3 regions of the Thiomonas sp. 13-64-67 genome follow, and region 2 is predicted to be linked to each of the others. Evidence: predicted binding sites of a transcription regulator. Region 2 holds the regulator's gene; each other region holds the start of a gene.
What was found. Region 2 encodes sigma-54, which starts transcription at its own class of promoters, with help from an activator protein. Its sites were predicted from a motif close to TGGCANGNAANCTGCTTT; they were not measured.

Region 1: a site for sigma-54 is predicted at 1,776-1,793, ahead of B7X30_RS14660 (CmpA/NrtA family ABC transporter substrate-binding protein). Genes of this name have one in related genera too.
Region 3: a site for sigma-54 is predicted at 1,231-1,248, ahead of B7X30_RS00895 (ammonium transporter). Genes of this name have one in related genera too.

Annotation. Positions count from the first base shown of each region.
Region 1 is NZ_NCKP01000091.1:4,397-7,671, reverse strand. It holds gene ntrB (nitrate ABC transporter permease) at 1-317, opposite strand, end outside; gene B7X30_RS14660 (CmpA/NrtA family ABC transporter substrate-binding protein) at 349-1,629, opposite strand; gene B7X30_RS14655 (ANTAR domain-containing response regulator) at 1,926-2,561, opposite strand; gene B7X30_RS14650 (sirohydrochlorin chelatase) at 2,476-2,976, opposite strand.
Region 2 is NZ_NCKP01000006.1:22,373-25,647, reverse strand. It holds gene lptB (LPS export ABC transporter ATP-binding protein) at 1-763, shown strand, start outside; gene B7X30_RS02625 (RNA polymerase factor sigma-54) at 770-2,284, shown strand; gene B7X30_RS02620 (COG4705 family protein) at 2,405-3,226, shown strand; gene B7X30_RS02615 (CYTH and CHAD domain-containing protein) at 3,212-3,275, opposite strand, start outside.
Region 3 is NZ_NCKP01000002.1:13,652-16,926, reverse strand. It holds gene B7X30_RS00905 (segregation and condensation protein A) at 1-802, opposite strand, end outside; gene B7X30_RS00900 (DUF3460 family protein) at 843-1,040, opposite strand; gene B7X30_RS00895 (ammonium transporter) at 1,280-2,479, shown strand; gene B7X30_RS00890 (alkaline phosphatase D family protein) at 2,507-3,275, opposite strand, start outside.

The DNA of each region.
Region 1 (3,275 bases), on a different contig from region 2:
CCCACATCGTTCGGCCCGTTGTCATAAAAGGGATGCGCAAACACCTTCTGCGCCGACTGCCAGGTGACCAGCGGCGAGGGGAATTGCGCGCTGTGCTCGGCCGCCAGTTCCCACACCAGCAGCAGGAGTGCGAAGCCCATCAGCGGGGCGATGAGCCGCAGCGCGATTTGGCGGTTCTTCGCGCGTTGCCGCTCTGCCGGGCTCACGCTGCGGATGGCAGTTTGCTTTGCAGCGGCCAGGGGAGCTTCGGGTGAGGCGCCCTCCGTCGCAGAGGCTTCAAACGATCCGCCCGAGGCGGAAAAGACGGCAGTGTTCATGCTGGACTCCTGGATCATTGCGTCGGCAAGGTCAAACGGCGAGATCGTTGACTTTGAAGCCGTGGGCATAGGCCTTGGGGTCCTTGCCATCCCAGGTCACGCCGTCGATCAGCTTGGAGGTGCGCAGTGTGCTGGCGGGCACCGGCACCTTCAGTTCGGTGGCAACTGCCTGATACAGATCGACGCGGTTCACCGCCTTGGCCACGGCGAGATAGTCGGGGTCGGTCTTGATCAGGCCCCAGCGGCGGAACTGGGTGAGGAACCACATGCCGTCGGACAACCACGGGAAGTTGACCTGACCGTCTTCATAGAAGGTCATCGGGTGCGCGTCGTGCCAGCTTTTGCCCAGGCCGTTGGTGTAGTTGCCAAGGATGCGCGGCAGGATGGTTGCCACCTGGGTGTTGACATAGCCCGGCGCGGCGATGGTCTCGGCCATCTTGGTGCGGTTGGCATCCGAGGCGTCGATCCAGCGGCAGGCTTCGAGCACTGCGGCCATCACCGCCTTGGTGGTGTTGGGGTACTTTTCGACGAACTCGGCGGTGGTGCCCAGAACCTTCTCTGGATGGTCCACCCAGATTTCCTGCGAAGTCACCGCGGTGAAGCCAATCTTCTGATTGATGGCCACCGCGTTCCACGGCTCGCCTACGCAGAAGCCGTCCATGCTGCCCACCCGCATATTCGCCACCATCTGCGGCGGCGGCACGGTAATCACCTTGTCGTCCTTCAGCGGGTTGATGCCGTAGGTCGCCAGCCAGTAATAAAGCCACATCGCATGCGTGCTGGTGGGGAAGGTCTGGGCGAAGGTGTAGGTGCGCTTTTTCGCGAGCACGGCCTTGGCCAGCGCCGGGCCGGTGGTGATGCCTTCCTTGGCCAGCGCATCCGACAGGGAGATGGCCTGGCCGTTGCGGTTCAGGCCCATGAGTATCGCCATGTCCTTCTTCGGCCCGCCGACGCCGAGCTGCACGCCATACGGCAAACCGTAGAGCACATGCGCCATCTGGATGCCGCCGGTCACCAGGTTGTCGCGCACTGCGGCCCAAGAGGCCTGCTTGCTTGGAATAATTTTGACGCCGTACTTCTTGTCGAAACCCAGCACCGCGGCCATGACGATGGGCGCGCAATCAGTGAGGGGAATGAATCCGATCTTGACTTCTTCCATTTCAGGTTTTCCCAGAGTGGCGGCGCGCGCCGTGGGTTGCAGGCTGGGAAGAAGACCGGCAACAGCCACTGCGGCACCTGACTTGATGAGGGTGCGGCGCAAGGGTTGTGCCGGGTCGTTGCTTGGAGGTGTGGCGTCTTGCTGGTTGCGCATGGCAGTTCCTGAAATAGCGGGCGAAAAAAAAACCTTCGGGCGCTTCACACAAGGCGAAGCACACGAAGGCATCATTGCCGAGCTGAGCGGGGGAGACTCCCGTTCAGTGGGTTCAACATAGGCCGCCGTTGGCCTACAGCGCTATTTAAGCAATCAGCGTGCCAGCCCTCCACTCGGGAGAGATCAGAGGGAGACTCCCCGCTGTATCAAATTAGGCGGGTCTTCGATGACGCAAAACTGTGCGTAACGGTTCCAGTCTGGTGCGTGTGAGCACACAAAGCGCGCAGCCGCAAGGCTCAGATCAATCCGACGGTATCGAGAATGCGCTGGGCAACCTCGGAGAGCTTCAAGCCTTTTTCCATCGCCAGCTTGCGCATGCGGCTGAAGGCTTCTTCCTCGGTGCAGCCCTGGCGCTGCATCACAATGCCCTTGGCGCGCTCAATCAGCTTGCGCTCAGTGAGCTGGGTGCGCTCCTCGCTCAGTTCCGCGCGCAGACCCTGTTCGCGCTCGAACCGCGCCAGCGCCACCTCAATCACCGGCTTCACCCGGTTGGGCTTGAGGCCGTCCACGATATAGGCCGTCACCCCCGCCGTGATGGCGAGTTGCGCAGTCTCGGTGTCGTCGTCATCGGTGAACAGCACAATGGGACGCGGTGTGTCGCGCGAGGCCAGCACCACGTGCTCCAGCAGATCGCGCACGCCAGACTCTGCATCCACAATCACCAGATCGGGCTTGAGCGCGGCAATGCGGTCATCCAGATCGGGTTTGGCCGGCAGCACGGCCACTACCTCGTAGCCCGCATCCAACAAGGCCTTTTCCAGCATCGCGCAACGCCCTGCTTGGCGCTCATGATTCGCCTGATCGTTCTCCGTCGCCAATGCGGTATCGGGGGAGATGACAGCAACCGTCAGAGTGCTTAGTGGGTTGGGCATATCGCAATTCGTGCAAGTTCCATGCCCCAAAGAGTTCGTTTTCCTGGCTTTGCGTGGCATACGCAGCAAGTGCCGCAATCACTCCAGCATCTTCGCCCGCTGGCTGTGCGAGCACGATTCGCAGCTTCGGATATCGCGCCCGCGCCGCTTGCACCACTTCTGGAATGTCGCGCCGGAGGTGGCCGCCCGCACCAAGGAAGAGGGGCGCGATGTGCACATGCTTCGTGCCGTTTTGGCCCGCTTCCTCCAAGGCTTGTTGCAGGGAGGGTTGCATCGACTCCAGAAAAGCAAGGCGGACGGTCAGTTCGGGGTGGCGGGACTGCACCATGCCACAAACGGCCTCAAAGGGCAGAGCCCATTCGGCTAACCGGGAGCCATGGGCCAGCAAGACAAGTAACCTAGGTTCACTGTTCATCGGTATGTAAGTTTGGGTGATGATTAGGGCTGGTGTCCAAAAAACGTGAATGGACGAACGACTGGCGACGGGATGGCGTGTGATGCATGATTCGACAAGCCTACAGAGTCCGTCCTGAACTTTGCATTACAAAACCAGCAAACGTCTACAGCAGACTCGACGACGATGAGAAGGACACGCCAGGCGGGTCAGAATAGCCACGCTTGGGGAATCTACCGCTACACGCGTGATCGCTGGGGTACGGAACAAGCCGACCGCTACATCAACGGGTTGTTCGAGGCTTTCGACGGCATCGATTC
Region 2 (3,275 bases):
TCCGTCGTCCCGCGCGGCAACGGGCCCGGAGCTCGACGTTCAGCATTTGCAGAAACGCTATGCCGGTCGGCAGGTGGTGCGCGACGTCAGCTTCAGCGTGCGCTGCGGCGAGGTGGTCGGCCTGCTGGGGCCGAACGGCGCGGGCAAGACCACGTCGTTCTACATGATCGTCGGCCTGGTGCGGCCCGACGCGGGGCGCATCCACATCGACGGCCAGGACGTGAGCGATTCTCCGATGCATCGCCGTGCGCGCATGGGGCTGTCGTATCTGCCGCAGGAGGCGTCGATCTTCCGCCGCATGACGGTGGCCGAGAACGTGAGGGCGGTGCTGGAGTTGCAGCGCGACGCGCAAGGGCGCCGCCTGGGCAAGGCCGAAATCCGCGAACGCGAAGATCATCTGCTGCGCGAACTGCACGTCGAACATCTGCGCGACAGCCCCGCCCCCGCGCTTTCGGGCGGCGAGCGGCGGCGGGTGGAAATCGCCCGCGCGCTGGCCACGCAACCGCGCTTCATCCTGCTCGACGAGCCGTTTGCCGGCATCGATCCAATTGCGGTCATCGAGATTCAGCGCATCGTGCAGTTCCTGAAAGAGCAGGGCATCGGCGTGCTGATCACCGACCACAATGTGCGTGAAACGCTGGGCATCTGCGACCGGGCCTGCATCATCAGCGAAGGGCAGGTGCTGGCGCAGGGCGATCCGCAATCCATCATCGACAACCCCGCGGTACGCAAGGTGTACCTCGGCGAAAACTTCCGCATGTAAGCCGCGATGAAGCCGTCGCTGAACCTGCGCCTGTCCCAGCATCTCGCACTCACGCCGCAGTTGCAGCAGTCCATCCGGCTGCTGCAACTCTCCACTCTCGAACTCACGCAGGAAATCGAGGGCCTGCTCGAATCCAATCCCTTCCTCGAACCTGAAGAAGAGCAAGAGGCGCCCGCTGCCGCGCCGACATCCGAGTCGCCACCGCCTTTGGCGCTCGACCCGTCTCAGACATCGGTCGAAGGGCATGACGCAGCCGCCGAGCCCGCCGCTGAGTTGCAACTCGACACGCAGGACTGGACGGCCAGCAGCGGCGAAACCGATCACGGTGCGGATACCGATGCCGACGCCGACTCCTGGGTCAGCTCAGGCCAGTCCGCCAGCGGGGGTGACGACGACGAATTCAGCGCGCTCGACATTGCCTCCGAACACCTCGATCTGCGCGACCACCTGCGCGGTCAGTTGGCCGGGCTTGCGCTGAGCGCCACCGACCGCGCGGCTGCCGAAGCCATCATCGACTCGCTCGACGAAGACGGCTATCTGCCTGACACCCCGCTGGAACTGGCGCAGGCCCTCGCCCCCGCGGCAGACGCCGAGCAGCTCGAAGATCTGGCCGATGCGCTGAACACGGCCATGCGCCTGATTCAGAGCTTCGACCCGGCCGGTGTTGCCGCCCACGATTTGCCCGACTGTCTCTGCCTGCAGCTTCAGCGCCAGGCGTCTTGTCCCGTGCGCGAACTCGCCCTGCAGATTTGCCGCGGCGGTCATCTCGATCTGCTGGCCAAGCGCGACTGGCGCAAGCTCGAACGCCAGCTCGAAGCCGATGAAGCCGCGCTGCGCCTGGCGCAGCAACGCATCGCCCAACTCGACCCCCATCCAGGCAGCGCCTTTCGCCGCGATGCCGCGCAGGCCGTGACCCCCGATGTCATCGCCCGCAAGACCCCGCAAGGCTGGGTGGCGCAGCTCAACCCCGAGGTCATGCCCCGGCTGCGCGTGAACCAGATCTATGCCGACGCCATGCGCCGCGCCCGCGACAGCGGCGGCGCCATGCAGGGACAGCTTCAGGAGGCGCGCTGGTTCGTGAAAAACGTGCAGCAGCGTTTCGAGACCATTCAGCGCGTGTCGCAGACCATCGTCGAGCGCCAGCAGCGTTTTTTCGACTTCGGCCCCGTGGCCATGCGGCCCATGGTGCTGCGCGAAATCGCCGACGAACTCGGCCTGCACGAATCGACCATTTCGCGCGTGACCACGCAGAAATTCATGCTCACGCCCTTCGGCACTGTCGAGCTGAAGTATTTTTTCGGCTCTGGCCTGAGCACCGAGGCAGGGGGCAATACCTCATCCACCGCGGTACGCGAACTCATCCGCCGCCTGGTGGCTGAAGAAGACAGCGCCAAACCCCTGTCGGACAGCGAACTCGCCGAACGCCTCACGCAGCAAGGCGTGCAGGTGGCGCGGCGCACCGTGGCCAAATACCGCGAAGCGCTGCGCATCGCCCCGGCGAATCTGCGCAAGAGCGGCTGAGGGCCCGCAGCCGCAAGCGGAGCCAGTCGCTCACCTTGCGCTAAGTCGTCCTCTCCAGAATGCCGGGGTCGCGCCGTACGCGACGCCACAACAACGCAAACGGTATTCAGGGAGTTCATCATGCAAAACGCAGTAAAAGCCGCGCAGCCCGGTTGGGCGCTGGCGGTCAAGGTTCCGGTCGTCATCACGCTTTACTTCTGGCTGATCAAAATCATGGCCACCACGGTGGGCGAAACCGCCGCAGACTATCTGGCGGTGGATCTGCATCTGGGCCTGGTCGCCACCAGCGCGGTGATGACCCTCTTGTTCATCGGTGTGTTGGCGGCGCAGATGCGCGCCAGCCGTTACGTTCCCTGGCTTTACTGGTTGACGGTTACGCTCATCAGCGTCGTGGGCACCTTGCTGACCGACAATCTGACCGATCAGTTGGGTGTGCCGCTGCCGGTGAGCACCGCCTTGTTTGCGGTGGCCTTGCTGGCGACGTTTGCGATCTGGTGGGGTAGCGAGCGCAATCTGTCCATCCACAGCATTGCCACGCCAAAACGAGAAGGGTTTTACTGGGCGACGATTCTGTTCACCTTTGCGCTGGGTACTGCTGGAGGCGATCTGGCCGCTGAGCGGCTGCAGCTCGGCTATGCCTTGTCGGCCTTGCTGTTTGGCGGCGCCATTGCGCTGACGGCAGCGGCCTACTACCTCTTCAAGGCCAGTGCCGTGACCACGTTCTGGATCGCTTACATCCTCACCCGCCCGCTGGGTGCGACCTTGGGCGACTGGTTGTCCAAACCCGGTTCCGAAGGAGGGCTCGGTCTGGGAACCATGGGCACCAGTGCCCTGTTCCTGGTCACGATTCTGGCCCTGGTGATTTACCTCACTGCGACACGGCGGGACCAGTTGCAGAAGAGTTCAAGCCCAGGTTCAACCGCAAGTTCAACGCTCTCCTGACTTCCCGCGGGCGGCTTGGAGCGCGCGCTGCAAGCCGGTGCGGGCCTGC
Region 3 (3,275 bases), on a different contig from region 2:
CGGCCTGGGTGATTTCCACCAGCGCTTCCCGGGTGAGTTCGAGTAGCGCCACCAGCGTGACTACGGCGACGGGCACGCCCTGTGCGGGGTCGAACAGTTCGTGAAATTCGAGGAAGCGCTTGCCTTGCAACTGGCGCAGCACGCGGCTCATGTAATCGCGCACCGAAAGTTGCTCGCGGGTGATCTTGTGGTGAGTATGCAACTTGGCGCGCTTGAGAATGTCGCTCCACGCCTGTTGTAGTTCGTCGGCCGTCACCTCGGGCAGGCGCGGTGCGGCGTCGCGGTCGAACAGCACTTGCGCACGCCAGAAGTCGCGTCCGAGCACGGGCAGGGCGTCGAGCTGCTGCGCAGCGAGCTTGAAGCGTTCGTATTCCAAGAGCCGGCGCACGAGTTCGGCGCGGGGATCTTCGGGCTCGGCGCCGGGCTCGGTGGGCGGCCGCGGCAGCAACATGCGCGACTTGATCTCGATGAGCATGGCCGCCATCAGCAAATACTCGGCGGCCAGCTCCAGATTGTGTCGGCGGATTTGCTCGACATAGCTTAGATACTGCGCCGTGACCTGCGCCAGCGGAATGTCGAGGATGTTGAAGTTCTGCTTGCGGATGAGGTAGAGCAGCAGATCCATCGGCCCTTCGAAGGCTTCGAGAAAGACTTCGAGCGCATCGGGCGGGATGTAGAGGTCTTGCGGCAGCTCGAACAGCGGCTCGCCGTACAGCCGCGCGACCGCCATGCCGTCGACCGTGGCCGGGGTGCTGTCCACCGCCGGAGACATCAGCGCGGCGTCGCCGGGCGCGGCGGTCATGGAATGGCCTGCAGCGAAGCTCGCCACGCTCGGGGCGACTTCAGTGACTGCCGTAAACGTAGGCTTTCTGCGGCACGCGGGCCGCCTGGAATTCCCGGGTCAGCTCGGGGTTTTGCGGTTTGTCCCAAAGCCGGGCACGCCCTTCTTTTTGCTTGGCCTCAAGCTGCGGATCGCTGTGCTTCAGATCCTGGATGAAATGCGTCACTTCAGAAACGTAAGGTTTGACTTTGAAAGGCATGGACGTTCTCGAATGGAAACCGCAGGAGGAACAACGAGCCCGTCATTCTAAGCAAGCGGCTGCTCTGATCGACGCGCCCGAATACGGTGCGCGACGCCTTGATATGGTGCGAACCAAGCCCTGTCATGCACCGAAAATGCGCAGTTTGTGAGCGGTTGTGAACCCAACAGGGGCACCGTGCGCCATTTATGGGCACGAAGTTTGCTTTTTCTATCTCATTCTTATCAGGAACCCCAACCATGCAAGACGCCTCCAGTGGAAATGTGTTGTTCATCCTTCTCGGCGCCATTCTGGTGCTCGCCATGCACGCCGGGTTCGCCTTTCTTGAGCTGGGCACGGTGCGCAAGAAAAACCAGGTCAACGCGCTCTCCAAAATCATCACCGACTTTTCCGTCTCGGCGATTGCCTACTTTCTGATCGGCTACGGCATCGCCTACGGTCATCATTTTCTCGTGGGCGATGACGTGCTCACCCGCGACCATGGCTATGAGCTGACCCGGTTCTTCTTTTTGCTGACCTTCGCCGCGGCCATTCCGGCCATCATTTCCGGCGGCATTGCCGAGCGCGCCAAGTTCTGGCCCCAACTCATCGCCACCTTCACCATCGTCGCCTTCATCTACCCGTTTTTCGAGGGCATTGTGTGGCACGGCAACTTGGGCATTCAGGCATGGTTGCAGTCCACTTTCGGCGCGCCCTTTCACGACTTCGCCGGCTCGGTAGTGGTGCATGCGATGGGCGGCTGGATCGCGCTGCCCGCCGTGCTCTTGCTCGGGCCGCGTCGCGGCCGCTATCACGCCAACGGGCAGATATCGGCGCATCCGCCGTCGTCCATCCCATTCCTGGCGCTGGGTTCGTGGATACTGATCGTGGGCTGGTTCGGCTTCAACGTGATGAGCGCGCAAAAGCTCGACCAGATCAGCGGTCTGGTGGCGGTGAACTCGCTCATGGCGATGGTGGGCGGCACCCTGGCGGCGCTGGCCGCGGGCAAAAACGACCCTGGCTTTCTGCACAACGGGCCGCTGGCCGGTTTGGTGGCGGTGTGCGCGGGTTCAAACGTGATGCACCCGCTGGGCGCGCTGGTGGTCGGCGCGGTGGCCGGGGCGCTGTTTGTCTGGATGTTCACCCTGACGCAAAACCGCTGGAAGATCGACGACGTGCTGGGGGTGTGGCCGCTGCACGGCCTGTGCGGCACCTGGGGCGGCATTGCCGCGGGCATTTTCGGCATGAAGGCGCTGGGCGGGCTGGGCGGGGTGTCGCTGGCCTCGCAGATCGTCGGCACGCTGATGGGCATCACAGTGGCCCTGATCGGCGGCTTCGTGGTCTATGGCGTGCTGAAAAAGACCCTCGGCATCCGCCTCGACGCCGAAGAGGAATTCAACGGCGCCGACCTCTCCATCCACCGCATCAGCGCCACCCCGGAGCGCGAGGCGTCGTGGTGAGGCGTCGGTGGGCAGCGAATGTGCGCTCTAGCTCCAGCCCAGGTCGGCCAGCGCCAGGGTGTGCGACCACAGCAGCTTGCCACCGACGTTCTTGGTTTGTAGCTCCAGCCGCCGCTCCTTGCCCTCGCCGCTGAACTTGAGCACGCCGTAGTTGCGCTCAGCGACTAGCGTGCCGGGTACGCGGTTGGGATTGCCGTCGCCTTTGGCCGGCCCGGAATTCAGCGGCGAGCAGGTGAACTCCACCAGCGGATAGTCGCGCTTGCCGCCGTAGGCTGGACGCGGATACCGGATCAGCTCGGTGATGTGCCGGTCTCCCGAGAGAAACAGCAAGCCGGGGATGCGGTATTGCTGCAGCCAGCCGAGAAATGCGGCGCGTTCTTCGGGAAACTGGTTCCAGCCCTCGTAAGCGTCGTCGTCGTTGAAAAACTGGCCGCCAGCGGCGACGATCTTGAAGCGGGCGCGCGAGGACAGCAGGGCGTTGCGCAGCCAGCGCATCTGCGCCGGGCCGAACATCACCTTGCCGCGGTCACCTGGGCTGGTGGCGTCTGCGCTGCGCCACCAACGATCATCGAGCAGAAAAATATCGGCATCGGCGATGCTGGTCTTAGTGAACACTCCGGCGACGTCGCCAACGCCATACGTCGGGTTGGCCCAATAGGTTTTGAACAGATCGAGCGATGCGTTCTTGAACTCGAAACTCGCATCGCTGTCGTTCGGGCCGTAATCATGGTCGTCCCAGATCGCCACTTGCGGGGTGGAGCGTAAAAACGCATCCAGCGGAGCGAAGCCGCGCTGT